DNA from 2 places in the Brassicibacter mesophilus genome. Region 1 is predicted to be linked to the other one. Evidence: riboswitches for the same ligand, from Rfam matches in the RefSeq annotation. Region 1 holds a riboswitch; the other holds the start of a gene.
What was found. A riboswitch is a leader RNA that binds a small molecule or an ion and turns the genes downstream of it on or off. The one in region 1 is predicted to bind S-adenosylmethionine.
Positions count from the first base shown of each region.

Region 2: another riboswitch for S-adenosylmethionine. It lies ahead of HNR33_RS08035 (methionine ABC transporter ATP-binding protein); the one in region 1 lies ahead of metK (methionine adenosyltransferase).

Region 1 is NZ_JBNPXI010000004.1:184,311-200,848, forward strand. Features, by position in the region: gene HNR33_RS07505 (ADP-ribosylglycohydrolase family protein) at 1-1,689, shown strand, start outside; gene HNR33_RS07510 (BMP family ABC transporter substrate-binding protein) at 1,816-2,907, shown strand; gene HNR33_RS07515 (ABC transporter ATP-binding protein) at 2,987-4,540, shown strand; gene HNR33_RS07520 (ABC transporter permease) at 4,533-5,570, shown strand; gene HNR33_RS07525 (ABC transporter permease) at 5,571-6,485, shown strand; gene yyaC (spore protease YyaC) at 6,557-7,090, opposite strand; gene HNR33_RS07535 (hypothetical protein) at 7,233-7,463, shown strand; gene HNR33_RS07540 (hypothetical protein) at 7,454-7,915, shown strand; gene HNR33_RS07545 (phosphodiester glycosidase family protein) at 7,979-10,801, opposite strand; tRNA gene HNR33_RS07550 (tRNA-Pro) at 11,078-11,154, opposite strand; gene HNR33_RS07555 (COG2426 family protein) at 11,438-11,908, shown strand; SAM riboswitch class I at 11,997-12,107, shown strand; gene metK (methionine adenosyltransferase) at 12,341-13,531, shown strand; gene HNR33_RS07565 (hypothetical protein) at 13,593-13,916, shown strand; gene HNR33_RS07570 (sigma-70 family RNA polymerase sigma factor) at 14,304-14,879, shown strand; gene HNR33_RS07575 (DUF1659 domain-containing protein) at 14,936-15,160, shown strand; gene HNR33_RS07580 (DUF2922 domain-containing protein) at 15,194-15,412, shown strand; gene HNR33_RS07585 (YvrJ family protein) at 15,474-15,617, shown strand; gene HNR33_RS07590 (hypothetical protein) at 15,873-16,367, opposite strand; gene HNR33_RS07595 (hypothetical protein) at 16,535-16,538, opposite strand, start outside.
Region 2 is NZ_JBNPXI010000005.1:101,915-118,452, reverse strand. Features, by position in the region: partial or broken gene HNR33_RS08110 (diguanylate cyclase domain-containing protein) at 1-758, shown strand, start outside; gene HNR33_RS08105 (DMT family transporter) at 776-1,681, opposite strand; gene HNR33_RS08100 (nucleoside-triphosphatase) at 1,841-3,124, opposite strand; gene HNR33_RS08095 (hypothetical protein) at 3,439-3,933, shown strand; gene HNR33_RS08090 (CBO0543 family protein) at 3,930-4,529, shown strand; gene HNR33_RS08085 (CvfB family protein) at 4,580-5,497, opposite strand; gene HNR33_RS08080 (magnesium transporter CorA family protein) at 5,573-6,517, opposite strand; gene HNR33_RS08075 (hypothetical protein) at 6,651-7,121, shown strand; gene HNR33_RS08070 (rhodanese-like domain-containing protein) at 7,149-8,549, opposite strand; gene HNR33_RS08065 (M14 family metallopeptidase) at 8,792-10,063, opposite strand; gene HNR33_RS08060 (DUF3788 domain-containing protein) at 10,169-10,612, opposite strand; gene HNR33_RS08055 (GyrI-like domain-containing protein) at 10,707-11,165, opposite strand; gene HNR33_RS08050 (helix-turn-helix transcriptional regulator) at 11,230-12,165, opposite strand; gene HNR33_RS08045 (MetQ/NlpA family ABC transporter substrate-binding protein) at 12,510-13,337, opposite strand; gene HNR33_RS08040 (methionine ABC transporter permease) at 13,356-14,036, opposite strand; gene HNR33_RS08035 (methionine ABC transporter ATP-binding protein) at 13,984-15,063, opposite strand; SAM riboswitch class I at 15,161-15,268, opposite strand; gene HNR33_RS08030 (M20 family metallopeptidase) at 15,301-16,506, opposite strand.

The sequences.
Region 1 (16,538 bases):
GAACAAATTGGTGGACAGATATTCATTGATACATGGGGTTTGGTAAGTCCATATGACCCTAAAAAAGCAGCTGATTATGGAGAATTGGCAGCCAGTGTATCTCATGATGGGGATGGCATTAATGGAGCAAGATTTATGTGTGCTTGCATAGCAAAAGCTTTTGAAGCAGAATCTATATTGCAAATAATCGAAGCTGGACTTGAACAGATACCAAAAGAGAGCAATTATTATAAAGTGAGTCAAAGTGTCCTACAGTTCTATTTGGAAGATCCTCATGACTTTAGAGCTTGCTTTAAAATGCTTGAGGAAAATTGGGGATATGATAAATTTGGCGGCATATGCCATATTATTCCTAATGCTGGAGTATGTGTATTAGCAATGCTCTATGGAGAGGGAGATTTTTCTAAGACGATTGAAATTGCAGTCATGTGTGGATGGGATACAGACTGTAATGCAGGAAATGTTGGGACTATACTAGGTGTGTTTGGTGGAATAGAGGCTCTGCCTGACCACTATAGAAATCCGATAAATGATGGAGTTGTGTTATCTGGCATTTCTGGATATTTAAACATACTTGATATTCCTTCGTATGCAAAGGAAATTGCAGTACTTGGTTATAAGCTTAATGGACAAGATATCCCTAATACATTAAGACAAACTTTTGGAGAAATTCATTTCGATTTTTCTCTACCAGGTTCTACTCATAATTTTAGAGTTTCAGAACCACATATCTGCGGGACAAGCTATTCTAAGGATAAGTCAATGGATGGCTTGGGATCGTTGAAAATACTTATTGATGGAATTGGTATGGAAGAACAGTGTCGAGTTTTCTATAAACCATTTTATGGTAAGGAAGATTTTTCAGACGAAAGATACTCTCCTATATTTTCACCGACAGCTTATCCAGGACAACTTGTGAGCATGAAGCTCTTAGTTGAAAGATGTTCAGGAAGTCAAGTAGGAATCATTCCTTATGTAAGAACTTTTAGTGATAAAAGGATATTACGATTAGGACATAAGCAATATGAGGAAAATTGCTGGTTCGATCTAGAAATTGCTATACCAGATACAGAAGGTGATATGATAGATGAAGTTGGCTTTATGTTAGAAGGTGTAGAATTTTCAAGAGAAAAAACTTATGGAAATATTTATTTAAATGAATTTAACATAGGTGGAAAAAGCTGCTACAGCATTGATATAAATAAGCAAAAACAAGAGTTAAATACAGTTACACCTTTTTCAGTAGATGGTGGGTATTGGGAAAAGCGAGATAAGTATTTACATGCAATAAGTTATGAATCAGCTTTTGCTTATGGAGGTAATTATTTTGAAAAGGATTATACCATTACTGCAAATATTAAGCCATTACAAGGGCATAGTCATCTCCTACTAGCAAGAGCAAAAGGAGCTATGATGGGATACGCTGCAGGATTTGCAAAGGATGGAAGAGTTTGCTTGTATAAAAATGATTTTGGATATGATATTTTAAAAGAAGCGTATTATCCATGGGTAGAGGACAAGGAATATCAGCTTTCTTTTCAAGTTTTCGAAGATAGATTATCGCTATTTATCAATGATGAGCTAATTTTAGAAACAAAAGATGATCACTATGAATATGGAATGTATGGCTGTGGGCTTATTTCAAGTGGACGTACTTATTTTTATGATTTTCTTATTAAAACTCTGTAATGTGCTATTTACATGTTTTGTGTGAATATTTAAGAGCATAAAGCTCTAAGTATAATACATTTAGCCGAATTAACTAGTATTGGTAAACCGGTTGAGTAAATTCAAAAAACAAAAGGAGGAAGAAACGTGAAAAAAAGAATAATGGTAGTTGTTTTAGCATTAGTGATGGTTTCTACATTATTGATTGGGTGTAACAGTTCAGAAGGTAACACTACAGATTCAACACAAGGCAGTGAGTACAAGGTAGCATTGTTAATACCAGGAAATTTAGGTGACAAATCTTTCTTTGATGCATCTAAAGAGGCAATCACAAAAATCGAATCAGAACTTGGTGTAGAAACAGCTATGGTTGAAATGGGAACAGACGTATCTAAGTACTATGCTACTTACCAAGATTATTGTGAAGCAGGGTATGATCTTATTCTTACAATCTCTACGACTGGAGATGATATTTTAAAGCAGGCAGCAGAAGAATATCCTGAACAAAAATTTATTAATTTAGATACTGATACAACAGGTTTTTCTGAAAATGTTTTAGGTGTAACAACTAAAAGTAATGAAATGAGCTTTTTAGCTGGTGTTGTTGCTGCAATAAAAGCAGAGGAAGCAGGTTCAGATGTAATTGGATTTATTGGCGGTATGGATATACCAGGCATCAACTACTTTTTAGTGGGATATATCGAGGGAGCACAATATATCAATCCTAATATAAAAGTAAACACTTCTTATGTTGGAAGCTTTATCGATAGTGCTACTGCAAAGGAGTTAGCATCAATCATGTATAACAATGGTGTTTCAATTATATATCAAGCAGCAGGTGCTTCAGGAATCGGTGTTATTGAAGCTACAACAGAGTTAGATAAATTAGCAATTGGTGTGGATGCTGACCAAGCGTTAGCTTTAGAAGAAAGCAACCAAAATCAAGCTGAACATATAGTTACATCAGCTGTTAAACAGATACCTACTTATGCAGTAGATTTAGTTAGACAAGACATGGAAGGAAAATTGAAATTTGGTGAGTCTATTAAGCTTGGATTAGCAGAAAATGGAGTAGGAATTGCAAAGAACTCTTATTATGAGAAGTTAATGAGTAAAGAGAATATAGCTTTAGTTGAAGAAGCAGAAAAGAAAGTAAAAGATGGAGAAGTAACCCTATCTGATGTTTACACAATGACTACAGAAGATTTTAGTAACATTCGTAGCTCCGTAGCACCTTAAATTAAAATTACTTATAACCTGTTGTCTGATACTAGGCAGCAGGTTATATTAAAATTTCTTGCAAAAAGGAAGGTTTGAAATGTCAGAATATCTTTTAAGAATGGAAGGCGTATCAAAGGTATATGGAAACGGTGTTGTTGCTAATAAAAATATTAACTTTGGATTGAAAGAAGGAGAAATCCATGCTTTAGTTGGAGAAAATGGTGCAGGTAAATCAACATTGATGAAGATACTATTTGGTATGGAGAAACCATCTTCAGGAAAAATATTTTTAAATGATGTTGAGTTAGATATGAATTCTTCTAAGGATGCAATTGCTCATGGAATTGGAATGGTACACCAACATTTCATGTTGATAGACTCATTTACAGTTGCACAAAATGTTACCCTAGGAATTGAGCCTAAAAGAGGAGTTTTTGTCAAGGATGAGGAGGCAGTTAAGTTCACTAAAGAATTGAGTGAGAAATACAAATTTTCAATCGATCCTAATGCTATAACAGGGACTTTGCCGGTTGGGTTAAAGCAAAAAATTGAAATATTAAAAGCTCTTGCAAGGGGAGCAAAAATTTTAATTTTAGATGAGCCGACAGCAGTACTAACTCCTCAAGAGACAGAACAACTATTTATTGAACTTGTTAATTTAAAAAAGCAAGGTCATACAATTATCTTTATATCTCATAAGATAAGAGAGGTTAAAGAGATTAGTGACCGTATAACAGTATTACGAGCTGGCTGTCAAGAAGGAGAATTTTTAACTAAGGACGTATCAGAACAAGAAATATCTGATAAAATTGTTGGTTGGAAAGTAAATACCGATATACAAAAGAAAGAGGCAAAAGAAGGCGAAGTAAGGATTCGTGTCAAGGATTTATCTTATTATGGAAATGAAAAAAATCCTATATTGAATAAAGTAAATTTCATTGTTAAATCAGGGACTATTTTTGGTATTGCAGGAGTTCAAGGAAATGGACAAACTGAGCTAGTAGAAATACTTACAAAAACACGGAATATCGAAGGTGGATATATAGAAATTAACGGTGAAAATATTGAAAAGCTTAATGTCAAAGCTCTTCGAAGATTAGGATATAGCTATATACCTGAGGATAGAATGCTTAAAGGCGTTGCAAGTAATGCAAGTATCAGTGAAAATATGATATCTAATGAATATGATTCTCCTGAGCTATCCAGAAAATCTTTTTTAAAGAGAAATGTTATATCTAAAATGGCACAGGAAGCTGTTAAACAGTATGCCATAAGATGTTCTGGTATTGAAGCGAAGGCAGGAAGTCTATCTGGAGGGAATATACAAAAAATAGTTGTTGCACGAGAATGCAAAAATGTTCCTAAGGTACTAATTGCAGAACAGCCTACACGTGGGGTGGATATTGGAGCAGCTAATATTATACACAAAGAAATTGTGAAGCTAAGAGATGAGGGCTGCGCAGTGTTATTGATGTCTGCTGATTTAAATGAACTCATGAAACTGTGTGATTCACTGGCAGTCATGTATGAAGGAGAAATAGTAGCTTTCTTTGAAGATGTCTCAGAAGTATCGGAAAGTGAATTAGGACTTTGTATGCTCGGCGCTAAAAAACATAGTCCAGAACAGATAGGGAGGATGCTATATGAATAAAGAGAGATCCTTTAACATAATGCGGACGATTGCATCAATGGCCATAGCAGTTATTGTAGCTATCATTTTAATTATACTAGTAAGTGATGATCCATTGAAATCTATTAGATTATTTTTCATTGGTCCATTTACTAAAAGCAGATATATTGGAAATATTATTGAAGCAGCAGTTCCACTTGTTTTTTCTGGATTAGCAATGTCTGTTGTATTTCAAGCTAACTTAATTAATATGGGAGCAGAAGGTATCTTCTTTTTTAGTGGAGCTATAATATCCATGATTGCTATATGGGCACCATTGCCTTTTGGGGTTCATCAGGGTACTATTATTATTGCAGGTGCTCTAGTTGGTGCTGTTGTTATGTTGATTATAGGTTTACTAAAAGCAAAGTTTGGAGCTAGTGAATTAGTATCTTCATTGATGATGAATAATGTTTTGCTGGGAGTAGGATCTTACATTATGTCTAAGTATATGCAGGATCCAATGGCTTCTCAAGGATCTTATCCTTATGCCAAAACTGCACTTCTTGGAAGTATAATTCCAGGAACAAGGATTCATGCGGGACTAATCATAGCTCTAATATGTGCTGCTTTGGTCTACTTATTCATATATAGAACAAAATGGGGATATGAAATAAGAATGGTTGGTCAAAATAAACGCTTTGCGGAGTACTCTGGAATTAATGTTATGAAGGTAATTATTGTTGCACATATAGTGTCTGGATTAATATCAGGTATGGGAGGAGCGATTGAAAGTATTTCAATGCATAAGAGATTTGAATGGTCTGCATTACCTGGTTATGGATTTGACGGAGCACTTATTGCGATGCTGGCAAACAATAATCCAATAGGAGTTATTTTTTCTGCCTTATTTGTTGCATATTTAAGAATTGGTGCAGATATGGTCGCACGTTTATCTGACGTTCCTACAGAACTTGTAATAATTCTGCAAAGTTTAATTATTTTACTTATTTCAGCTGAAAGATTTTTACACTCATATAAGCAACGTTGGATAGAAAGGGGGATTGAATAAATGAATAAGTTTTTAGGTATTATATTTTCAACTCAATTTTTCTATTCAATTCTTCGTGTGGCAACACCGATATTATTTGCATCTATGGGAGCAGTTGTTGCCAATACAGCAGGAATTGCTAATATTGCATTAGAAGGTATTATGTTGATATCAGCCTTTACAGGAGTATTTATCAGTGCTGCTACAGGAAGTGCCGGAATTGGTTTATTGGGTGCAGTGATAGCTGGAATTTTATTTGCTGCAGTTTTAGCATTTTTCACACTTTATTATCGTACTAATGTATTCTTAGGAGGTATTGCTATTAACAGCCTTGCTTCTGGAGGAACTATATTTTTATTATATTTATTAACTGGTGATAAAGGAAGCTCTACATCAATAGCTAGTAAGGTAATACCTGAAATTAGTATACCTATTATCAGAAATATACCAGTGATAGGAGATATTTTTTCAGGTCATAATATTTTAACGTATCTCTCTCTATTATCTATAGCCTTTGTATATATATTGATAAAGAAGACTGCTCTTGGTTATCATTTACGTGCTGTAGGAGAAAACCAAAATGCTGCAGAATCAGTTGGAATCAATGTAATAAAAACAAAAGCCATTGCCTTATTATTAAGTGGAATGCTAGCAGGTCTAGGTGGTGCTTTTATGTCAATGGGATATGTTTCTTCTTTTTCTAGAGACATGGTATCTGGAAGAGGTTGGATTGCTATTGCAGCAGAAGCTATGGGTAAAACAAATCCTATTGCTACAGCAATAACATCATTATTGTTTGGAGCAGCTGATGCTGTGTCAAATGCAGCGGCTGCAGTTGGTTGGGCATCAGATATAGTTCAGACAATTCCATATATAGCTACTATTATTGGACTATTGATTTTTTCTAGGAGAGAAATGAAGAAAATGAAGCTTTAATTTGAAAAAATGAGATGTTAGCCATATCAAGATTATGTGATATGGCTTTTTTTACGCTTAATATCTAATTATCATAGTCCTTTTATGAGACTGTCTACTATTACCTCAGCCATTTCCATTACAAATGACAAACGTATATTGTGAAGAGTTATGTTGTTGTCATTCGTTAAACTGTCTACTATACCTATTATTGAAATATTACCTACAGAGGGTAATTTTTTTCCTACCCCTTTACCAGGATATATTGCTCCACTTCTTATCTGTATGTTTCCAATTCCGTCGTCCTCACCTAAACATGCATCAACAGCTATAGTTATAGCAGAAGGATGTTTTGCTCTTATACTCCATAGTTTTTCTTTCAGATTAAGTGCGTGTATCGGGTCACTAAGTGTACCGTATACAGATAGGGGAAATTTTCTTTTTTGTAGTAATGTTCCGACCAATGGGCCCAAGCAGTCTCCTATGCACTTATCAGTCCCTATACATACAATAATAGCATTATGATATAAAGTATTTTTTCTAAAAAAGGTTTTTAGATAGTTTCCAAGTAATATTGAAGCCAGAGGTTCATCAAATGACGTTTTTATCTCTTCATTATTATTCATAGCCCAATCCCCCCTTAGACTTGCTAATAGATATAAATATATATTAAAAAACTGGAAGGATTATTCGTGATAATTGCTTTAATACTTTATTGAATAAACATCAATTAAAGGTAAATAATAACTAAAGAAGGGAGAGATATATATGAAAAATAATAGAATTTATTATTCTGGATTAGTTATTATAATTACAGCTTTAACACTTGGAATAATGCTAGACATGAGAATACAGAATATAGCGCCTGACGTTTATGACAAGCTTGATACAGAAATGAAGTATGGCCAAAATCAACAGATTGAATATGTGATAGATGATGAGGCTGAAGAGGTTTTGTTACCAGCTGAAGGTAAAAAAAAACAGGCAAAGTGGAAATAAATCAGATAACTGAAATACCTGAGAGTGTAGAGAAGCAACAAAGAAAGGCTTCTGCATATAGGATTAGTAAACAGGCTAAGCTTGCAGATGCCATGGATAGAAGATATATTGCTTATGATGAAGAGACAATAAAACATTTAATTTCTCAACTTGAACAAAGTATTAAAAACGCTAAGCTTGCTCAGTTTGAACAAAGGTTGAATCAGCAGAGAACAGTTCCAACTATAAATATAGCTGATGTAGAAGAGAAGCTTACTAGTAAGGAAAAGGCTGATCTGGCAGTACTTGTAGATAAGATAGGTTCTATAGATAGCTTAAAGTTAATGGCAATAATAAATAATGGAATAACACCAGATGAACAAAGAAAAATATACGAGCTATTTAAAGAAAAACTGACAGATGATGAGATTATCAGGCTTAACGATATTTTAGGAAGATATACAGAGAGCTAGAAAGTCCGTAGACTTGGCATAATGCCAAATCTGCGGACTTCCTTATACAACACATAGGAGGAGTTATCTTGTAACTGGTTCAAATACTGATTTGAAATCATAAGTAATGTCCCCATCATTTACGGTGAACTCAATATACTCTAGATCAAGAGAGGACTCAGTTACATTTAAATTAGGTTTCCCAACTTCAATATATCTTATACCGTCTCGTAAGTCTACTTCATTTTTATTGCCACCGTAAACTACCCAGATATTTTTACCTTTCTGCTTATATTCTGCTAAAGTATCATGTAGAAGATTTGCTTCAAGCTTATCAGTAAATCCGTTACTTCCAAATATAGGTTTTGGTAAAAAAAGTATTATATTTTCCTGAGTAGAATTTTCTAAATCATGCTTTAACCATAGCCATTGATCTGCATTTGAAGCTCTAATACCACCATTAGAATCATCAACCTTTAAGAATAATACATCTTTTTGTCTTATCGGATAATAGCCGTTTACTACTTGAATAGAATTAGTACCTGTATTTGATGTGACTTTGTCACTTGTCTTACCCATAAAGAATCCTAATGAATTCTTACTTAAATGCTCTTTAATAGTATTTGCTACACGGTGCTTGTATAGATTGTCTAGATTATCTATACCAAAGCTTACCATAAAATTATATCCATTTTGAGTTTTTTCAACAGTTTTTTGCTTTTCATCCACAACTTCTGTAGGAGTTGGTAGCATCATAGAGTCAATGCTATTAGGATAAAGTGCCTTTAACCCATCAAATAAAAGCTCTCCAGACATCTTGTTAAGTGGATTTGTTTCAGTTACATATATTCTTCCAAGATTTATAGGATAACTCACACCAGTAGGTATATTTGCAGTAATCCATTTCCAACCTTTCCAGTCTATATGGCTTGCAAAATCAAGCTTATATGTCTTACCGGCACTATCCGACATTTCACCTCTAAGCCAACTATTACTCTCATTTCCGTAAACCCACATTCCTATTTTATCTGGAGTTCCTTCTAACGGCATTCCATTTTCTCCAAATACAATGTATGCTGCTCTTGTATCATCAGATTGTGTAAAGTCATAGCTTAGTTTTGCTGAAAAATTACCTTCTTTTTCTTCTTTGTCTAATTCTAGCTTACCTGCTACAGTCTGAGGATATGAAGTGAAACGAATATTATCTAATTTTTCGAAATCATTTATCATTATTTCTTTAAAGCCTACTGATACAAGTATATTTTCTACAGCATTTCCTATTCTTGCTGTAAGTGCTCCTGCCGTTGGTTTATCACTGCTATAGAATATACCATCTTGAACTGTCCCAACGTTGCCTACTGCTTCCCATGATATATCGCTTGGTTCTATCTTAGCAACATAGCCTTCTTTATTTTTACCATATATCTTTCCAAGGTCTTTTTGACTTGAGACATCAATTCCGAATTTATCTATATCTATTTGAAGCTCCTTTATATCTCCAAATACATTTATATTAAGTTCAGCAGTATGACCTTTGTATGATGCTTTTACTACTCCGTTACCTGTGTCATAAGCGGTAAGAGTATTGTCATTAAATGTTCCTTTTACTCCGTCTATACTAAAATCTACATCATTTATATCAACATTTATAGGATTGTGATATTGGTCAAAGCCTTTAATATAAAAGCTTCTTGTTGTATTTGCAAACATCTTAGTATCATCTGTATATACTTGTATATAGCTTAAGCTTCCTTCAGGAGCATTGCTATACACTCCAAGACCATTGATTACTTTTCTTTCGCCCCCATCTGATGGTTTGTTTACTATAGCAGGCTTTTCACTTCCTGCAGGCTTGATTGCCATTGTAGTTGAACCACCACCATCAAAGTTTATGGCGTCATAAGCTCCAAGAGATGACATTATCTCTGCCATAGTTTGCTGGCTTACGCCTTTATATGAAGAATCTCGTCCATCTATTGTTACCATTATTAGTTGTTTTTTGTCTCTGGTTATTCCTAGTGCTGTTCTAGGGTGATTTCCAGTTATATTTATTTTAAAATCTGTTATAGCACCATCTTTTAGTAGTGGACTACCACCTCCTATAGCTGTTACTATGTTTTGATAATTAGGTGTGGTGTTGATCTCCATATTAACTCTGTCACCAACATGAAAATTGTTTAGCAGGCGGTCTCTTACGCGACCTCTACCTGTTAGTATGTATCCATTTTGAGGTAAATTAATTGGTTCCTGTCCCACTCTTACTTCTGTTACAATATCATCTATTACAACTATTTCTATAAGATCAGTGAATACCTTGTTCCCCATTGAAAGAGCATTCCAATTGCTGTCATACATTATTACTTCTTCATGAAGCTTACTATCTTTGTTTATAGCGGACAGGGTTACAGGCTCGCCAGTCTCAGATATTGCTCTTATTTGCCAATCCCAGAAAGCAATAAATGGATTTTTACTTTGGTCTATTGCAAAGACAGGAAGCTTATTATTAGGATCTATTGGAGATGTGACCATTCTACCATCAGATATAACAGCTCCTAGTGGAAAACTGCTGTACTGAGAAGTGAAAAAATCACCGTTTATACCTGCTATAGCATTAGAGTTTTTCATCATATCTGTAAGCTTTTCTTTTTTTGATATTCCATTTTGACTGAATAATGCCTTTACCTCAGTATATTCATCGTCCATATCTATTCTGAGAACATTTATATTCCACCATCCTTGAGCATTGAACTGGCGAATAGTTTCGTGAACTACTCCACTAGAAATGTTTTCTGATGATTTATCCTCGTATATTAAAAAAGGTTTATCAGCAAAGGCCGGAACAAAGCTTGAAAAAACAATTGCAGCAGAAGAAACCCCTACCACCATATTTCTGATAAATCTGTTCATCTTATGCACCTCACATTTGATTATATTTTTATTTTTCATATGTCTTTATGAATTTTTATATTTAGGTTTAACACGTTAGACGACAAAATGTGTTAATAAGTTCCCCTTCATCTGTAATTATATATCATTTATGGAGATTTTAGATTATATTTTGATTACAAATGGATTACATTTATGTAATGTGGAAGTAAATGCAAGTAGAGACAATTTTTAATTGATTTATGAAGAAAGGGAAAAATAGAAAAAAGCTGAGATTTTCATCTCAGCTTTTTCTGATGGTCGGGGTGGAGGGACTCGAACCCCCGGCCCCATGGTCCCAAACCACGTGCGCTACCAAACTGCGCTACACCCCGTTAATATGTTACCTATATAGTATAAAAGATTTGTATTGTATTTGCAATGCTCCATATGAGTTTGTTTTCTCAGAAATTCATTGGTTTCATTTAATAATTTATGAAATTCTCATTTTATCTTTCTAATACTTAAAATTTTACGTAAACCTATGTTATCAAATACTCTAAACTGCCCAATATATGACATAGAGGGCATAGAGTTCCAAAAATGACTTCTAAATATTGTAAAGTAAATATATAATAATATAGATGACAGAATATATCAGATATTTTGGGGGATTATATGGAGGATATTTTAGCAATCATTAGAGAGGAGCTCTTAGTAATGATGCTTGCAGCCACACCTATATCTGAGCTTAGAGGAGCCATACCTGTAGGCATTTCCTTAGGGCTTAGTCCGCTACATAGTGCTATAATAAGTGTAATAGGGAACAGCATACCAGTTCCTTTTTTGTTATTGCTTTTAAAGCCTATATTTAATAATTTGGGAAGTACAAAGGGTTTTGGAGGACTTATAAACTGGCTTAAAAGAAGAACATTGAAAAGGAGCAAAAACATAAAAAAATACAGTGTTTTTGGATTATACCTTTTAGTAGCCATACCTCTGCCAACTACGGGAGCTTGGACTGGGTGTCTAGCTGCAACACTTTTTAATATAAGATTTAGACATGCGTTTATTGCAATAATATTAGGTATTATGACATCAGGTATTATTGTACTTACTCTTAGTCATCAAGTCACGTCAATATTATAAAACGTTAATGTTAAAAAATTACTATTGACTAGTATATGTAGTTATGATAGAATACGTTCAGTGAAAAAATTAAATTAAAAATCTTGATGCCTTATCAAGAGCGGCTGAGGGAATAGGCCCTGTGAAGCCCGGCAACCGGTAACTGACTACAGTTATGAGGTGCTAAGTCCTACAGAATTATTGTTCTGGAAGATGAGGTTAAGTATGAAATCACGCCTCTTTCTTGTGGAAGAGGTTTTTTGTTTTGCCGAAAATCAAATTGAAAGCTTGGAATTGAAATATATTGCTATGCTTCTGTAAATAATATGTTATGTTATGACTAATAAATGTTGAGGTGTGTTTTTAGATTCATGCTTGGATATATAGCGCGGGTTTTCAATTTGAATTAATGGGTAAGTTTTAAGTATATTACATTGGAGGAGGATAATTAAAATGAAAAAGTGGTTATTTACTTCAGAATCGGTAACAGAAGGACATCCAGATAAAATATGTGATCAGATTTCAGATGCTATTCTTGATGCGTTTTTAGAAACTGATCCTGAGGCTAGGGTGGCTTGTGAAACATCTGTGACTACAGGATTAGTTTTAGTAGCAGGTGAGATTTCTCTAAGAGAAGGGTATGTAGACATTCCTAAGGTTGTAAGAAAGACTATAGAGGATATTGGGTATACTAGAGCGAAATACGGCTTTGATGGTGATACATGTGCGGTACTTACTGCTATTGATGAGCAGTCACCTGATATAGCTATGGGCGTAAACAGAGCATTAGAGCATAAGTCCGGAGCAGAAGATGATCTGGATTTAATCGGAGCAGGAGATCAAGGGATAATGTTTGGTTTCGCATGTAATGAAACGCCAGAGCTTATGCCACTGCCTATATCGTTATCTCATAAGCTTTCTAGAAGACTAAGTGAAGTAAGAAAAAATGGAACTCTTGATTATTTAAGACCGGATGGAAAGACACAAGTAACTGTTGAGTATCATGATAACAAACCTGTTAGAGTTAGCGCAGTCGTTATATCAACTCAACACAGTCCAGAAGTAGATTTAAAAACTATTGCTAGAGATTTAAGAGATCATGTTATTAATAAAATAGTACCTAGAGAATTACTAGATGAAGATACAAAGTACTATATCAATCCAACTGGAAGATTTGTTGTTGGTGGACCTCAAGGAGATGCTGGTCTTACAGGAAGAAAAATAATAGTAGATACTTATGGTGGCTATGCTCGTCATGGTGGTGGAGCATTCTCAGGAAAAGATCCTACAAAGGTAGACAGATCAGCAGCTTATGCGGCAAGATATGTTGCTAAGAATGTTGTAGCAGCAGGATTAGCAGATAAATGTGAAGTTCAGCTTGCTTATGCAATAGGAGTAGCACATCCTGTTTCAGTGCTAGTTGATACTTTTGGAACAAACAAAATCGAAGAAAGTAAGATTGAAGAATTAATTCAAAAATACTTTGATTTAAGGCCAGCAGCTATCATAAGAGACTTAAACCTTAGAAGACCTATATACAAGCAAGTAGCTGCATACGGACATTTTGGAAGAACAGACCTTGACCTTCCTTGGGAAAAAACTGATAAAGCTGAAATTCTTAAAAAAGAAGGACTAGGAAAGTAGGAAACATAAACTGTAACTATTCATAATATAATATATAACCTTATTAAAAAGGATGAATGCTATGATGGTATGGATTTTTACAGTTTTCGTTTATGTATTTTTTATCTATGGTGTGATCGAGTTCATAAAAAACGTGTTTATAGATATCTCAAACAGGAGAAATACAAGTATTGATCACAAGATTGAAGTAATGGTAAATAACGCAGAGGAACTGGAATATATTCTAAATTCACTTAAAAAGAACTTTAATCACATAGTATTGATTTTGGAACAACAGGATACAGACATACTGAGGATAATTAACAGTATAAGAGATAATATACAAATTGAATACAGGGTATTACAAAGTTTAGGAGAAGCTGAGAAGTCATATGAAGACTTTTAGCTTCTCTTATTTTTTACTCTTTAATCAATAAGGCTTTATGGATAATTGAGCTTGAAATAAAAATATTGCTTGAATATGAATAAATAAAGATAAGAGAATGCTTATGTAATTTTGTTAAGAAAACTAGGTGAAAGAAGAGAAAAAATCTGTTAAGAAATTTGCATGTCTGAGCGGAGTGTTTTTCGGAGCGAGTTTGCAAATTTTAAGATTTTTTCTTTTATAAGCCTATAGTTTTCTCAAAATCATCATCGCATGAACGTTCTTTATTTACTTATATTCATATTCACGTGACTTTCCCCATACTCCCCATTTAAGCATTTCACTAAAATCCGATATTATCTAACTACCGGTAAATATCAAGAGGCGCCTCTTCTATGGAGGATATATATGTATAGTAAAATAGAAGAGCTTTACGAGAAGAGCCTAACTGAAGATATGGGTGCAAAGGAAGAGCTTTTATTGAGGCTTAGACCAGCCATAATATCTTCAATCAAGTCATACTACAACAGATATAATCAATATGATGATTTGATACAAGAGGGTTATGAGGTTATTTTAAGATGTATGAAAGACTATGATCCTGGTAAAGGTGCATATCTTCTAGGATATATAAAGCTTACACTTAAATTTCATTATCTTAATAAGCATAAAGCTACTGAAAGTACCGTTTCTCTTAACCAAGAGCTTTTTACGGATGATGGAATCGAGCTAATAGATACTATAGCTGATGATAGTTTATCTCAGGAAGAAAAAACTATTAGAAAAGAGGAACTGCATGAGCTGTACACAAGTCTATTACAGCTTACAAATAGGCAGAGAGATATAGTCACTCTATATTATATTGAAGAAAAACCCCTATGCACTATTGCTAATATATACGGTATTTCTTATAGAACTGTTGTAAATACCAGAATTACAGCACTAAATAAGCTGAAAAAATTAATGACAGAAAATATTATTTAAGCATAGTAAAAACACTTCCCATTTTCTATATATGTATTAGAAGGGAGGTGAGAAGGATGGCAGTGAATACAGTAGCTCAAGATTCTAAATTCAAGATTCAGCTTGATGCAGGAGTTGATGAAAAGGGTAAGCCAATAATTAAATCAAAGACTTTTTCAAAAGTAAAATCTACAGCAATAAATGATGATGTCTATGATGTGGCAAACTCATTAGCTGAATTGCAAGAACTATCTCTCATTTCTGTTAGAAGAATAGACGAGATAGAAATCACTCAAATGTAGTTAAAGCAATGATAGTCGAAAGGAGGTGGTAATGTGGCAGATAGAAAACTTGAGATGACATTCAAGAATCAAATCGATGGTAAGGCGAGAATATCAATAGACGCTCCAAGAGCAGACTTAACTGAAGCAGAAGTAAAGACTGCAATGGACAACATAATAGCTAAAAACCTGTTTAATGCAACAGGTGGGGATCTTGTGGCTGTAGCAGGAGCACGAGTTATCACTACAGATGTACAGGAGCTTACATTATAGTATAAAGCCGGACTTGTTCCGGCTTTTGCTATATAAAGAATAGAAAGGAAGTGGTATTATAATGGAAGAGATATATACTCAGATAGCTAATTTAGGCTTTCCAATAGCTGTTTCTATATTTTTATTGGTACGAATAGAAGGAAAGCTTAATAAGCTGACAGATAGTATAAATGAGCTTTCTAAAGTAATAGCATCAGTGAAGTAGAACTGCACATCTATATTTTTATTATTTCAATAACATTAAGGAACTGTAATAAACACTGTAGTTACTGCAGAAAAAGAAAGTACATTCCTATAGAGAAGCACAAACTTCTTTTAAAATTGGATTTAGCCTTAATCTAAATGAAACGGAGCTTGCAGAACTTTTTGCTGCAGCTCTTTTTCATGACACTGGAAAAGCAAAAATTGAAAAAAGAGTTCTTGGTAAAAAGGGAAAGCTTACAATTTGTTTTTTGTAATCTTAGTTTATAATCTTATAAGATCCTGTTTTAGGGTCAAACAAGTAATCTATTTGTCTATATCCTTCTCTAAAAATTAATTGATAATGATATTTTATAAAGTACTGATTTTTTCTTTTTATTGGTGCATTCCATGTTTTTATATATTTAATATTAATATTTGATGTTTTGCTTGAATCCATTATTATTTTATTGATTGCCTTTTTGTGTGTATATGGTGGTAGCACTAATAGGAATATACATAATATTATCAATATTAATACACTGTCAAAGATAATCTTCATCCTATTCTTTTTTCTCTTATATATTAAATCTTTACCATTTGATAGCGCGCCAAGAAGACACAATATGACAAATATATAAGTGTTGATAATTCCATTATAAATCTTATTATTTATTATATTAATTATCAATAGTATAATTATGTAGCCTATAATAATAATCATGCGACTTTTGTAAATATTAGCTAGACTATGTTCATTGTTAAGTTTATTCATATTTTTATCACCTTATTCTAGAATTATGTTCTTTTGACTTATTTCATAAATATTTGGAAGCTTGTTACAGTTAAGTTAAACTATCAGCTTTTTTATCTCAAACCACAGTAAAAATTCAAACTATATTTACTGTGGTTTGAGATATACCATATAAATTATTATTTTAGTTAA
Region 2 (16,538 bases), on a different contig from region 1:
ATTCTAATCAAAATGACTATAAATCTGCATTGGATTTTTTTAAAAAATATCACTATAAAGAACAAGAAATTGAAGCATCTAACTTAGCCAGAAGACTTGAGATAAAAAAATTAGAGTATGAATATAATAAGAAGAAGAATGAAGTTGAAAACCTACGACATTTGAGCAAGACTCTTGAAGATGAGATATCTGTATCATTTGAAAAAGTTGAAAAGCTAAAAGTTATAAATGAAAAATTAAAAAAAGAGACAATAATCGATGAATTGACAGGTATCTATAACAGAAGAGGATTAAACCAAAAGCTAAAAGAGCTTATAGATAATCACAATAATTCTAAGGAGCATATTGTCATTTTTCTAATAGATATTGATAGATTCAAAAAGTATAATGATTACTAGGGACATCTGCAAGGTGATAAATGTATAATAGATATCTGCAAGTGTATAAATAATATCCAGCAAAAAGATAGTTTCTTTGGAAGGTACGGTGGGGAAGAGTTTCTGTATATAGCCAAAGCTAAAGACTTTGAGTATGCAGTTATGCTTGGTGAAAAAATAAGAAAAAAAGTTGGAGACCTAAATATCAAATATAATGGCAATACAAATTCAGATAATGTCACTATTAGCATCGGTGGAGTATATACCTCTCTTTCACCATCTAAAAGCATTCACCAATTAATAGATGCAGCTGATTCTCAATTATACCATGCAAAAAATGAAGGAAGAAACAAAGTATGTGTAATTTCTTTAGGTATATAATATAGACATTAAAGCATCTATACATTTTGTAAAGATGCTTTTGTTTTTGACTTTTTAGGTTCTTTAATAATACCATATATAGATAATATAATTATCGCACTTCCAACCAAAACATTTATAGTAATACTTTCATGAAAAAGAATAGCACTCATAACGATACTTGTAATAGGTTCAAATGTACTTAAAATAGAGGTGTTCGATGGTCCTATTATTTTTACAGCTACAGAAAAGGCTATTAGTCCAAATATTGAAGTCAGGGCTATCAATATAATGAATATTAAAGAATAACTTTCCATGTGAAACTTTAAAGTTCCTGTTAATAATCCAAATACAAATATCCCTACAGAAGAAAATAATGATACATAAAAAGTTAATACCGTACTATTAATATTCCTTATCTTGCTGTTACCTATTTGTAATATATAAATTGAATAAAAGATCCCTGATGCAAGAGCAAGTAAAACCCCTAAAATATGAAGCTTATTGGAACCAAAACCTATCAAAATATATACTCCAGCTAAAGAAAGAAATAATGATATAACCTTTCTTGCATATAGCTTTTCTTTAAAAATTATAAAAGACAAAAATATAACAACTGCAGGATAAATAAAGTGCAGTATTGTAGATAGTCCAGCAGCAATATACTCATAAGATAAAAATAAAGTCAACGAAGTTGCAGCATAGCCAACTACACCAGTAAAAATCATATTGGGTATAACTTTTTTGTCTAACATAATATCAACTTTTTTAATCTTAAGATATATAAAAAGAAAAACAGCTGAAAATAGAAATCTTAGAGACACAACTGTAATTGCATTAGTACCCCCTCTATATGCATAAATAGCAAAAGTGGGAAGAAGTCCAAATGCAACTGCAGATAACATAGCATAAACTATACCTTGAATTCTTTTCATATTTTCCATCTTCTACTCCTCTAAATACTTATTATCATCAATAAGATATTATACTCGTGAAGTAATAAAAAAGCTATCTTCTATTTGCGAAATAAAGCCTTAATTTCTTCTTATAATCTTGAAAAGCTATGCTTTGCTAATCATTATATTATATTAGTCTAAATTGCATTATTTCTTCAAAACCACAAATGCACCCTTTTTTATGTTGTCAAAAATAAATACATCTTCTTCCTTAGTAATATACTTATTTATAAACGATTTTAAAGTTACTGTTTCCATTTCTGATTCTATATGGAAAAACTTTTTAAAGTAGTCAATGGACTCTTCATAGCTATCAAAAATTTGAGGAAAATTGTATTCTATTTCTTCACAGTAATACTCATATCTAAGTCCATGTAAATCTTCAAGAAGCTTATCTACAGTCTTACTGAATTTTTTTAACTCCCTACCTAACATTCTGCTTAGCTCATTACCATTAAAATTATGATAATTATTTGTAGCTGGACATATTATAAAAGCATATTCATTTATATGACTATAGAGTTTTTGAATACTGCTTATTTCAGAAAATGCATTTCCGCTGTATGCACTTACTGCGAAATCATACACTTCTACATCAGCTCTATGAAATGGTGATACAATGCACTCTATATTTTTTACGTTGTTAAGTTCAGCTTTTCTTTTTAAATTTAATAACATATTATATGATGAATCTAATGCTGTAACATTTACACCCTCTTTTGCCAATTCTATAGAAAAAGCCCCTGTCCCAGCTCCAATCTCTAAAGCACTTTTCCCTTTTCTATTGGGAACCCAGCTTCTAATCTTTTCTAAGAACACATCAGGGTACTCATTTTTTTCATATGATAGTGCTTTTTCATATAAATCTATCTTTGGCTGAGGCCAGAGATACGAGTCTTTCTTTTTTAATTCTATTCCATGTTGATTTAATATATCTATCCCTATTCTATAACATTCATCTCTATTTACTTCATTAACTTCTATAACCTTAACATTTGCTCTCTGTCTTATATTATCTAGAAACTCACTCTCCCTCTGCTTTAATATTCCAAGAACTAATTTTTCACTATCAATTGCTTCATATACTTTCTGTTGGAATTTATAGGCTTTATTTTCTAGTACACCCAATTCGTCCATGACAATAATATCTCTACTATTCAAGCTTTTATCAATTATCTCTACTGCATATGTATCAAAAGTGTCTATATCTATAACAGCCTCTGAAATATCCTCACCTATACCCACTCTTGCAAAAATATGAGTACCATTATAATTGTTTAATGACGTAATCGATATTTCACTGCCCCATTGATAAGTGTTCTTTTTAGTTAAAAATCCTCCTATAGATACATTTACTTCCTCTAATACTCTTTTTAGTGCCGTTGATTTGCCGATTCCCACAGTCCCTGTAAAAAATATATTGTTAATCACAATAATCACCTTCCTAAAATATTACTTCATCATAGAAAATCTTTCTTATACAGTATTGACGAAATATTCTTGTTCCGTTATACTAATATTAATATAACGTTTTTAGTTTTTCAAGCCCAATATATTTTAAAGTTGATTAAAAATATTAAATTTGCCCTTCTGTATATACAAATATACATTTAAGCTTAGCTTCAGCTATATTGAAAAATCTAGCTGAAGCTAAGCTTGTTTTTGTTGATATAAATTTGCTGGTCATTCTTTAATTTTACTTTATTTACAAGTATTGTAAAATCACGCGAATAAAATTGTATTATATGTCAATGATATTCTATGAGAGTATTTATTGGAGGTGTCATAAAATAGATAATACAAGTAAACTCGAAGTAGCTTTATGGAGTATAGCTATTCCAGGGTTCGGACAATTATTGAATAAAAAATATGTTAAAGGATTGTTACTCATTGGATTAGAATTCTTAATAAATATGAATTCTAATCTAAATACTGCTATTGTATCAAGTTTCTACGGCAACACATCTGCTGCCATTGACCAAATAGATTATCAATGGCTCATGTTTTATCCTTGTGTTTATATGTTCGCTATTTGGGATGCTTATAAAGACTCTGTAACATCAACAGCACCATTATCTTTTATACCATTTGCTTTAGCTGCATATTTCGGGACGATAGGAGTAATTTATTCAAAAACATTTATATTATGGGGAGTATTATTCGGTCCTGTTTGGCTTCCAATATTGGCCATATTTTTTGGAATAGCAATAGGTTTATTAATAAGGAAAGCTATCCTATGAATATGCAATGGAATATTGAAACATTTATTTCCGTTTCTGCCATTATTGCTTGTTTAATAGGAAGCTATTCTATAATAAAGATCGATTGGAAAAAGTATGGATTATTATTTATAGTAAGTGCGATAATGGGGGGAATAATATGCTATGTTTTTATAACCATTGGATTTTATTCCTATCCATTTAGAAATTTTCCTACTATTTCAAGAATGCCTTTTGACACTATCCTCACATCATTCCCCTTTTTGGTGCTATTTAGCATAAGATTTAGTCCAAAATCATGGGCATATAAAATACCCTTTTACATGGGTATTGTACATATTGGTATGCTTGGTGAAACTTTATGCTTACTTAATACAGAGCTAATACAGTACAATTTTAAATGGGATTTTTGGGATTCCTACACTTGGTGGTGGATATACCTATTATTATTTGAACAAATTGGCAGACTAATAATACCAGACCATCTTCGCGAGCCTATAGACTCAGAAGCTTTTAACTATGGGAAATGGCTGTTTTACATTCTTCATTTTATTTTTATATTAACAATTTTCTTAGGAGGCTATTATTTAGGATTAGTCAAAGGTAAATCTTTATAATTTCATAACACAATAAAGCCACCAGATTAAATAAGGTGGCCAAATCATATCTATTTGTTTTTGATTTCAATTCTATTTTGAGCAAACTTGATATTCCCATTTTTCAGTAGTTTTCCTATAGCTCTTTTAAATGCACTCTTGCTCATGTTTAGTTCCCTTTTTATTTCTTCTGGTGAACTATTATCATTTAACCCTAATACTCCTCCATTGCTAGTTAAGCTATCCATAATTTTTTTAGCATCTTCGTCCATTTGCTTATATGATTTTTCTCTTAAGCTTATATCAAGCTTTCCATCTTCTCTTACCTTTGTGACTCTTCCTTCAACTCTATCTCCAAGCTTGTAATCTCCATACAGTTCAGTCTTATGTACTAACCCGTGGTACTTGTTATCAACTGCAATAAATGCTCCTATGTCACTTTTCATTCTATAGATTACTCCTTCAACTCTGTCATTTTCTTCATATGGAGATCTCTCTTCAAGTAACTTAGAAATGTTCATAGTAGCACATAATCTATTACTTTTATCTATATATAAGCCTACAAGATATTCCTTGTCCGTTTGAACTTTTGTGGTTTGCTCCTTAAACGGCAAAAGCACGTCCTTTTCTAATCCCCAGTCTAAGAATGCTCCTACTCTAGTTGTTTCTACTACTTTAAGCATTCCTAGTTCTCCAACAGTAAGCTTCGGTCTGTTAGTTGTAGCTATCATCCTATCTTCAGAATCTCTATATACAAATACCTCTATCTCATCTCCTATTTGCACGTCTTCAGGTATTTGCTTTTTAGGTAATAAAATATCATCTTCACTCTTATCATCTTTCGAATTTAAGTATACTCCTATTGATGTACTTCTTAAGACTTCTAGTTTTTGTATTCTACCTAATTCTATCAAACTATAAACATCCTTCCATTTTCTTATTTTCTTTATAGTATTTCCATTAATTATTAAGATTAGCTTTAATATCATATATTATTTGTATGCTACTTATAATATCATAAATTTATACAATTCAAAGTAATATTCTTAACCTCATTATCACTATTATAATAACCCCTTCTTCTTAAAATATATAATGGATATAAGAATAACAAGTCCACTTAAGAAAAATGCAAAAGGATATCCATACACCCAGCTAAGCTCTGGCATATTTTTGAAATTCATTCCATACCATCCTGCAATAAGTCCTAATGGTAAAAATATTGTAGTAATTACTGTAAAAAGCTTCATTATATTATTAAGATTTATGTCCACTTGAGCTTGATAAGCCTCTCTAACTTGAGTTACATAGTCTCTAAGATTGAGTACATTTCTATTTAGGCGTTCTATACGATTAGTCAATATTTTGAAATATCTTGTCATCTTCTCATCTAAAAGTCCATTTTCATTCTCCTCAAGCCCTTCAGCAATATCTAACAACGGTTCATAGTATCTCTTTAAAAACAAAAGCTTTTTTCTCAAATCTATAATTTCTTTGATATAGTCTTTTTTTTCTCCTTTTATAAGATTTTCCTCTATCTCTGATATTTCCATTTCTATGCTATTCAATATTTTATTGTCAGATGATGTTAATTGATCTATTAAAATATATAAAATCTTTTCTAAGCTGTGAGTATTATTTGTTGTTCCTTTAATTGCCAAAAACACGGCCTTTTTTACCATACTTACAAAGTTTGATTTTCCTTTTATAACAAATATAAGATGGTTTTTGGTAAGATAGAAATTTAATTCTTCTAAAGAAAATGTGCTATTCTCATTACTTATTATATTTAACACACCAAAGCTTACAGCATCATACACATCAAGTCTTGGCATTTGCCTTGAATCCAAGCATTCATGTATTGTCTGAGGGCTAAAATGGAAGAACTTATTTATATCCTGCATTTCTTGAGGTGTGACAATCATCCAATATTTATTTTGAGTATTTTCTAATACTTCCTCAAATGAGCATTCTTTAATACTACCCGATAAAATTTTATATATCTCCATGTGATTCATCGCTCCAACTATACTAGAATTGTAATCTATTATATATCTATTATAGCATAACTAATAGTCATTTTTCATAAGTTGGAAAATAACTTAGAGTTTAGCAATCAGCTTTACTTTGAAGAATATCTTAGTGTATACTAATATTATTATCAAAGAGCAAACACCGAAAGGAGTGGGCACCATTAAGATTATATTTAATTATGTAGCTTATTTGCTCCAAATTGTATTAATTATTGGAGCTTTTATACTTCAGTATTTTTCTAATAAAAAGATGGGCGTTGCCAGGTATCTTGTATATAAAAATGGTCAGTTTGAAGCTGGTCTCTTTTCTTCAAATATGATACTGGTATATAAGCTATTAACAATATTTGCAGCTGCGGCTATAACACTTTTGCTAATAAAAAGCTTCAGAGGAAAAAGACACAACTATATAAAAGCTACACTTGTTATTAATTCGGTATTAATAGCTTTTAGCAGTTATTACACTTTCTTTGCAGACTCTGCAAATATACGTGCTCTATATTTCATACTAATAGCATTTTATACTAATATAATAATTCAGTTTTTGAGATCATATTTCTTGCTAAAAAAACAGAGGTAGCTTTCAAGCTAACCTCTGTTTATATATCTATTTACTTCTTGGATCCCCTTTTTGCACAGGATTATTCTCATCCATTGCCCATACATGCCAACCACCATCATACACGCTTATATTTTCCCAGCCAAGTGTATAAGCAGTAATCCATGCTACTGATGCTCTCCAACCTGTTCCACAATAGAAGCTTACTTCATTGTCTTTAGTAATATCCCATTCTGCCCATAGCTTCTCGATTTCATAAGGGCTTCTTAATGTACCATCAACATCTATATATTCTTCCATATGATAAGGGTCACTGCCTGCATGTCCCCAAACGGCTCCCTTTGGTTCTCCAGCTTCTTTTATATAATCATACCCACTTGTTTCACCGATAAATTCTTTCCAGCTTCTGATACTTACAAGTCGATAGTTAGGGTCTTTTTGCTTTTCCATTACGTCTTTAGGAAGTGCAACAACATATTCTGGACGCTGTGGTACCGTTAGTCCAAAATCCTTTATAGCTGTAGGTTTGTTTTCTTTTATTTCTATTTCAAATCCAGCATCCTTCCAAGCTTTAAGACCACCATTTAATAATCTTACATCTTTTACTCCAGCCCATAAGAGTCCTTGAACTTCTCTTGCAGCTGCAGACACATCTTCAGAATAAATTACAACAGTAGTATCAGGTGTAATACCAAAAGCTTCAAGAGATTCTTTTACCTTATCATTTGGACCAAAGTTCCATTCTGGATCACTTTCGATATTGTCTGTATTAAAGTGGAATGCACCTGGTATATGACCTGCATTATATGCTTCAGAAACAGATCCCCATGATGTCTCAAGTATTACATAATCTTTGCCTGCATACGTCTCTGGATTTTCACCTTTTATTAATGCATTAACCCACTCAGGATAAACCACAAGCTGATAGTTTGGAAGTATCTCCATAGGCAAATCCTTATTATCTGCCCATTCTTTAAGGTTTTCAAACTTATATACATCTTTATAATTTAATGCACTTAATTGTTTTGCCATTTCATCAATTTTGTCATTATCACTATGATATAGGACAACAGTCTTATCTGATGCTATGCCTTTCTCTGTCAATAATTCCTCAAGAGATTTATCTTTTAACTCAGATAACCAGTTTACTGAAAACTGAATGGCATTTTTAATATGTCCACCACGGCTAATACCATTAATTTCCCAACCGTTATACGCTTCATCCTTCCTTAGGTCAACTATAACATAATCTGTATTGTCAAGATTCTTTTCAAGTTCGTCAATCGAAATCGTTTGCACATTTGTCTGAGTCTGTTCAGATGATTGTGCATCATTGGATGGTTGAGTCTCTTTATCTGGCTCAGTTTTCGCACCGCAGCCTGCTAATGATAATATTACTAAAAGAGCTACAACTATTAAAGAAACTTGTTTTTTAAACTTTTTTGGCACTCTTTACCACTCCATTCATGTATAATTTTTAAAACAATATCAGTATATCTTCTGGCACTCTTCGTTTCAAATAGATTATGTGAATAGATGTTTTCTAATCAATAGAAAATTTCAATAGTTAATATGTGACACATATTTCGTATATCTCTTCTTATGTGAACAATAAAAAAAGTCAGAGAAATTCTTCCCTGACTTTTTTTTATTCTATTTTATTTTTAGATGCTGATTCTATAATTTCTTAATCATATTATAGGTGCAAGCAGAAGCACCTCTTCATTCTCATTATATATTGTATTAAATTGAGCTATAGGCAGTGGATTCCTCCCTATACCTGTTTCAAAAGTATATCCCGGTCTACCATATTCTTCAATAAACCAGTCCTTATATCCAGCATAAGCAGCTTCATAAGGTGTATCTAATACAGCATATCCTGACGCCCTAGAAAAAATCTGTGCAATAGCCAAAGCGTTAGGAGGTGCAAGATTAAGATATTTCCAGTAAATAACTCTTCCCTGTGTATGGTATGCAAGAGTAAGTCTAAAATCGTGTTGTCTTGTAAAGCTTACCATAGCCTGTGTTTCTGGTTCTGAAAGAGGATATGGTCCACCAAATCTTGTAGGTCCAGGTCCGGTAACTCCAAGAGCTGGTTCTTGAGCCTTAGCTTCTTCCCAGCTTGCTGGATAGTTTCTGTTTAAATCAACTCCCCTAATATTTGCATTCCATACTTGTGAGAGTGGTCTTCCTGTATCATTCCATCTTAGAATTTCATCATAATACGGGTTTTCAGGACTTATTCCTTCGATTACAACATTTACCCCATCTGGATTTACCATAGGGACTATATAGATGCTACTTCTTTCCCATATTTCGGGCACATTGTATCCTCTAATAAAAGAACCACTTACATAAGCCTTTAAAAAACTTTCTGCAAACTTCATTAATACAGGCGAATTAATCCACTCTAATGCATGATGAGAAGCATTATAAAATACCTTTCTTGGACCTCTACCTAACCTTAAATAATATAAATTTCTTCCTAATACACTTTTCCCAGCAACTCCTACCTCTAAAAATGGATACCTTGCTTTTAAACCATTGATATTCTTTTCCATGATTTCATAAGTATACCCAACATCAGTTAGCACCACATCAATACCATATGGAACTACAATTCTTGTTCCTACAACCAAATTGTTTGGAGCTATGCCAGGATTTGCAACAATTATAGCGTTTACAGTCGTATAGTATCTTCTAGCAATATTATAGAGAGTATCTCCTGTTCTGATAGTATATGTGTCATAACCAATGATAAATCGATCCAATAACCTCCATGTCATTGGACCAACAATTCCGTCTGAGGTGAGCCCATTATTACGCTGGAACTCCATCACTGCTTGTCTTGTAGCTTCTCCATATATTCCATCAATAGTTCCAGGATTATATCCTATTTTGGTAAGAATACTCTGTACTAGCTTTACATTATTCCCTGTGGATCCAAGCCTCAATATCTCCATGTCTTCACTCCTATTATAGTTCTCTTATACATAATATTACAGGAGTAAAGTATATGTGAGCATATTCCATTCATAATCTACACTCAGTTATTATTAGTCTTTTGCTTACGACTTCTTTTGTGTGCTTTTTAGTACTAAAAGATGTTTTATATTATCTACTATTGTAAAGTTATGTACTTGAATCATAAGCCATAGTGTTCCATTAAACGGTTTTGCTGTTTTCATTAGTTCAAGTACTTCTTCATCAAATTCATGAGACAAGCTTTCAATCATAGGTACTAAGTCGAGTGTAATTACAACTAATGTCACAAAGCCATGTTTTTCAGGATATAAAGTACAAAGTGATTTCCCAGATTTCTTGTATTTTATATTCCATCCAGGCTTGCCAGAGCATTTGCTATACATTATCTTAGGTGAAGCATTGTATTCATTTTGAATAAAAGAATTTACATCCTGCCACATTCTTTGTGTATATTCGTCCATATAATTAAATATTTCTTCATAAGTAGGAGTATGACTAGCATCTTGAATTAAATCTCTATCAAACATTAATATATCTCCTCGTATAGTCTACTTAATGATTTTTTCATTTCTTCGATGTTACTTATCAAAGGTGAGATAGGGGTTCTCCCTTAAAAATTTCTCATTTTACTGGAAATACAATTTTAGTTAAAAGCTCACTTTCTGGCACGTCCATAGGTGAGTTATAATAAAACTCATAAGACACCCCTGTAGCTGTATATTCATTTTCCTTTATCCATTGCATCATTTCATTATAAGGAGCTTCCATATCTTTATATGGTCCTTTAAACATGCAAGATATTTGTTTTCCTGCAGGAATTTCGCTGGATTCTATATTGCCCTTCCCAGCCATAGGCTTGGAAACAGGGAATCCCATCTCTACATCAAGATTTTCCATATCTAGATTGTAATATGCTACAAAAGGAACATCTGACGGTTCACTCTCAATTTCTTTGAGATACTGCATAATGCTGTTATATGCTTTGCCTATCTCCTCCGGAAGATTCTCGACAGAAGTCCTTGTTCTAATAGAAAGCACATGTTGTGAAGGTTGATCAGTTAACTCAATTTTAAAGTTCATTATTTTTCCTCCTTACATTTTTTCTTAATTATACCATTCCAAACATGACAGCTGTGTGTCATGTTTAGTTAGAATATTTTTTATATATTCCTTGTGCTATTTCAGCAAGAATATTTCGAATATGTAAAGGGCTTACTACCTCCACTCCAGTACCAAAACTTAAGAGAAAACCATAAAGCCAATTATTTTCAGTAAGCATAATCTTAACCATGATTCTGCCATCTTCCCTAGTTACTGTGCTCCCTCCAAACCATTCATCAACGATGCTCTCCAGCTCTTTCTCGAAAACAAGCTCAAGCTCGACCATATCTTCTGTTTTCTGCCAATCACTATCCCATGGAAGCTGTTCCATTAGGACTTCTCTAGGGGTAAAGATTGTATCCGAAGCAGTCATTTCATTTATTCTTGACAGTTTAAAAAGGCGAAAATCTTTCCTCACTAAACACCAAGCATAGAGGTACCATTTTTGTCCTTTCAAAACCAGTGAATACGGTTCGACTCTGCGACAGGTTCTATTGCCTGATGAATCTGTATATACAAACTCGATTTCCTTAAAGCTTTCTATTGCATTTCGTATAGATGCTACTTTTGCTTTAAGAAGCTCATCTCCCCCCCACGGAGATAAATCTATCACAAGCTGTTTTGCTTTTGAATCCAGTTTTTCAAGCTGTGAAGCCGAAAGTGTATTTTTGATTTTATCAATTAAAACAGAATGTCTACTATCAGGAATAGTTCTATTGACTCCGTTCAACATAGTTATAATTGCAGCCATGTCATCTCCGGTCAGAACACTTTTATCTAAACGATACCCTTCTACAATCCCTATTCCACCATTTGTACCTTGATATGTGACTATAGGTATTCCTGCAAGATTTATGGCCTCTACATCACGTAGTATAGTTCTAACAGATACATCAAACATATCGGCTAATTCTTTTGCCTTAACACGCTCTTTTCTAAGAAGAATAACTAAAATTGAAATTAATCTATCAAGTTTCAATCTATCACCGCCTAACTAGCAAATATTATACTTAACCTCAGCATAATAATGTATCTTACTTCCATATATTAATAATATCTTTTTATAGAAATATATTCAATGATAGTAAAGGTATATTAACCAAAATAAAGGTTTTTAAATAAAAAATTGAATATATTTATATAATATCTTTAATCTCACAAATTTCTTATGATAGGTACTGAATATAAATTAACTTAATAGATTTATTCCAATACATATGCCACCATTTAAACATAAATCCACATAACTATTAATACTAAGTTTTAGTTATGCGGATTTTCATCATATACTAACAATTTTAGGTCGTCTCTTAAATATCAGTTTTAAAACGCTGGGATCACATTTCCTTTATAAACTCTATTAATTACCTCTTTTGTTTCTTCCTGATGATATATATCAGCTAGTTTAATGAGTGCTTTATTGTCTTTATCTTCTGGCTTTACTGCAATAATGTTTATATATGGCTTTGCATTCTCGCTGCTTACATCCTCAATGAAAATAGAGTCTTGTGTAGGAGTAAGTCCTGCCTCTACTGCTACACCATTATTTATTACTGCAATACTAGCATCATCAAGAGAACGTGGTATTTGTGTTGCTACTAGCTCTATTAGCTCTAAGTTTTTTGGATTTTTAACTACATCTTTGATTGTTGGAAGTAATCCTACTCCATCTTTTAATTTAATTAGTCCTGCCGATTGTAGTAAAATAAGTGCTCTTCCTCCATTTGTCGCATCATTGGGCAAAGCTACCTTATCTCCGTTTTTCACTTCATCAATAGTTTCTATTTTATTAGAGTAAATCCCCATAGGTGCTAGTACTGTATTTCCTATAGAGACAAGGTCTAGTTTATGGTCACTCTTAAACTTATCAAAATAAGCAATTGTCTGAAATGCATTTGCATCTATCTCTCCTTCAGCTAAAGCTAAATTAGGACGTACATAATCTGAAAATGCAACAATTTCTAACTCGATATTTTCATGAGCTAGCTTCTGTTTTACGTAGTCCCACACTTCATGTTCCGCACCAGTAACACCCAATTTAATTGTAGTCTTTTCAATAGTAGAATCTGTTTTTGTATTACTGCATCCCACAAATGAAGATAAAATAACTATTAATGCTATAAATGTTATAAAAATCTTTTTAACTTTCATTTAAATTCCTCCTAGATTTTAGTGATTTATTTTTTTTAATAAAAACTCTCCGAAGCCTTGCACCAAGTTCACAAGGATTAATAGAACAATAATAGTCACAACCATGATATCTGTCTTAAAGTACTGATATCCGTAGCGTATGGCAAAGTCACCTAGCCCTCCTCCGCCAACCGTACCTGCCATAGCAGAAAGTCCAATAAGACTTATTATGGCAATTGTTAATGCATAAATAATTCCTGGGAGTCCTTCTAGTAGTAAAATTCGACATATAATCTCAAATGGACTAGAGCCCATTGATTCAGCAGCTTCAATAACACCTCTATCAACATCAAGTAAAGCTGATTCAATTTGTCTTGCAATAAAAGGAGTAGCTCCAAAAATTAATGGCACTATAGCGCCCTTCATTCCAATAGTTGTACCTACTATAAGCCTAGTAACTGGAATAATAGCAGCCAGCAAAATAATAAAAGGAATTGACCTTAATGTATTCATAATTTTACCTACAATCTGAAAGCTCCACTTATTCTCTAAAATATGTCCTGGTCTTGTAACTACTAATATTACTCCTATAGGTATTCCTAATATAGTCGATATCACTCCAGATATAGAAACCATACATATAGTTTCATACAATGCTTTAAGCAAATCAGGATATAACTCGATTAGATTCGGTGCTAATGTCTTTATCAACGTTAACATCTTTTATCACCTCAACATAGATATTATGGTCTTCTAAATACTTAATTGCCTCTAAAATGTTCACTTTATTTCCACTAAGCCTAACTATAAGACTTCCAATAGGAACATTTTGGATGTTTTCAATATTTCCAAATAAAATACTAGCATCTATTTTATATACTCGAGAAATACGAGAAATAAATGGCTGCCCTGTTTTTTGTCCCATAAATGATATTTTAGCAAGCATCTGACTCTCAGCAATTTCATTTACAAAGTGCTCATCTTCGTAGAAGCTTTGTATATTGTTATAATGAAATATATTAGAAACAAAGCTTTTTGTAATACTCTCTTTAGGCTTCGAAAATACTTGTAAAACATCTCCGTTTTCAACAATTTCTCCATTTTCCATCACCGCAACCCTATTACATATTTCCTTAATTACTTGCATTTCATGTGTAATAATTACAATAGTTAAACCTAACTTTTCATTGATTTCCTTTAGTAGTTTTAGTATAGACTTTGTTGTTTGTGGGTCTAAAGCAGATGTAGCTTCATCACATAAAAGAACCTTTGGATCATTGGCTAGTGCCCTAGCTATTGCGACTCTCTGCTTCTGACCCCCACTAAGCTGAGAAGGGTATGCATGTGCTTTATCATTTAAGCCAACTAATTCAAGAAGTTCATACACTTTGTTTTGTATCTGATTACTATTTAATCCACTTCCTTTTAAAGGATAGGCAATGTTTTGAAATACACTGCGTGCCTTCATTAGATTGAAATGTTGGAATATCATGCCGATTTTTTTCCTGCTTTGCCTTAGCTGCTTTGGTGAAAAACTAGTTAGCTCTTTTCCATCAACAATAACCTTTCCTGACGTAGGTCTTTCTAGCAAGTTAATGCATCTAATCAATGTACTTTTACCAGCTCCACTGTATCCAATAACCCCAAATATTTCTCCCTTAGAAATGTTAAGATTTACTTTCTTCAATGCTTCTACAGCTTGATTCTTAGTAAAATAAGTCTTGTTGACATCATTAAGCAGAATCAATACAATCACTCTCCTCGTAAGAATAATTTCAAAATTATTAACAGAAAAACAGCAATAAAAAAAGCCCTATGGAAAGGACATATTATTCTACTATACCTTCCCATCTCTCAGAACTGTGTTCTGCTGGATTTAGCACCTGGCATTAATGCAAACGCTGGTTGCTGAGACTTCATTGGGCCAGTCCCTCGGTCTCTCTTGATAGGTTATCTCTTATTATTTTTTTACTTCATTTAATTCTTAACGTTTTACTGATTTAAACTCTTGTTTAATCTGATTAAGAAGCTCTGTATCTATAATCAAATCTAACCCTGTTAATGCTAGTGCTTTTGCCCCTAATAACAGTGCATTGTCGGCTTCTGCTGTAATAGCAGCATTACGGAAAGCAACAGTATGACCTACTAAGTTTTTATTACCTATTTTTATTGTAGGATGAATAGTAGGTACAACTTGGCTGATGTTTCCCGTATCAGTTGATCCAATACCTTTTTTACTACAAGCATCAAATTTTTCCCCAAGGTTTTCTAGGTTATTTTTGAAAACTTCATCAAGCCTTTTATTTATAAGAAGATTATCTACAGGGTTCTGAAATGCTATAATATTTAATTTGGATCCAGTAGCCATCGCAGCACCTTCTGCGATTGCCTTAACTTTTTTAGTTACTTCATCAAGTTTTGATTTTGTTTCTGCTCTTATAAAGAATCTTGCTTTTGCATAATCTGGTATAATATTGGGAGCATCTCCACCATGTGTAATAATTCCATGTATTCTTACATCATCAGCAACATGTTGTCTAAGAGCATTGATCCCATTAAATAAAAGTATTACAGAATCTAGAGCATTGATTCCTTCCTCAGGAGCTGCAGAAGCATGCGCAGATTTGCCTATAAATTCAAAATCTAAAGGATCTACAGCAAGGCTATTTCCTGTAATAGTAGTCCTGTTAGAAGGATGAAGCATCATACATGCATCAATTTCTTCTAATAAATTCTCTCTCACAAAGCTTCCTTTAGCACTTCCATTTGGCCCGCCTTCTTCTGCTGGTGTTCCAAAAACAACCACTTCTCCACCTATTTCATCTATAATACTTCCTAATGCAATGGCTGCTGCTACACTAGTTGCTCCAATAATATTGTGTCCACACGCGTGTCCTAAACTAGGTAGTGCATCATATTCTGCTAAAAAGCCTATCACAGACCCTGAAGAACTGGCAGCCCTTTTACGGCCAATAAATCCTGTTGGGTGTCCAGCGACACCTACTGAGACATTAAATCCGTGATTTGCTAGCGTATCTGACAGTAGTTTACTGGCAAAAAACTCTTCATTTCCAATCTCCGGTCTGTTATGAATCTGATGACTAATAGATATATATTTTTCTCTGCCCGATTCAATACTTGAAATAATATGCTTCTTAAAAAATTCAACCTCCTTTGTGCTAAATCTCAATCATATCACTCTCCTTTAACTTTAATAAAATT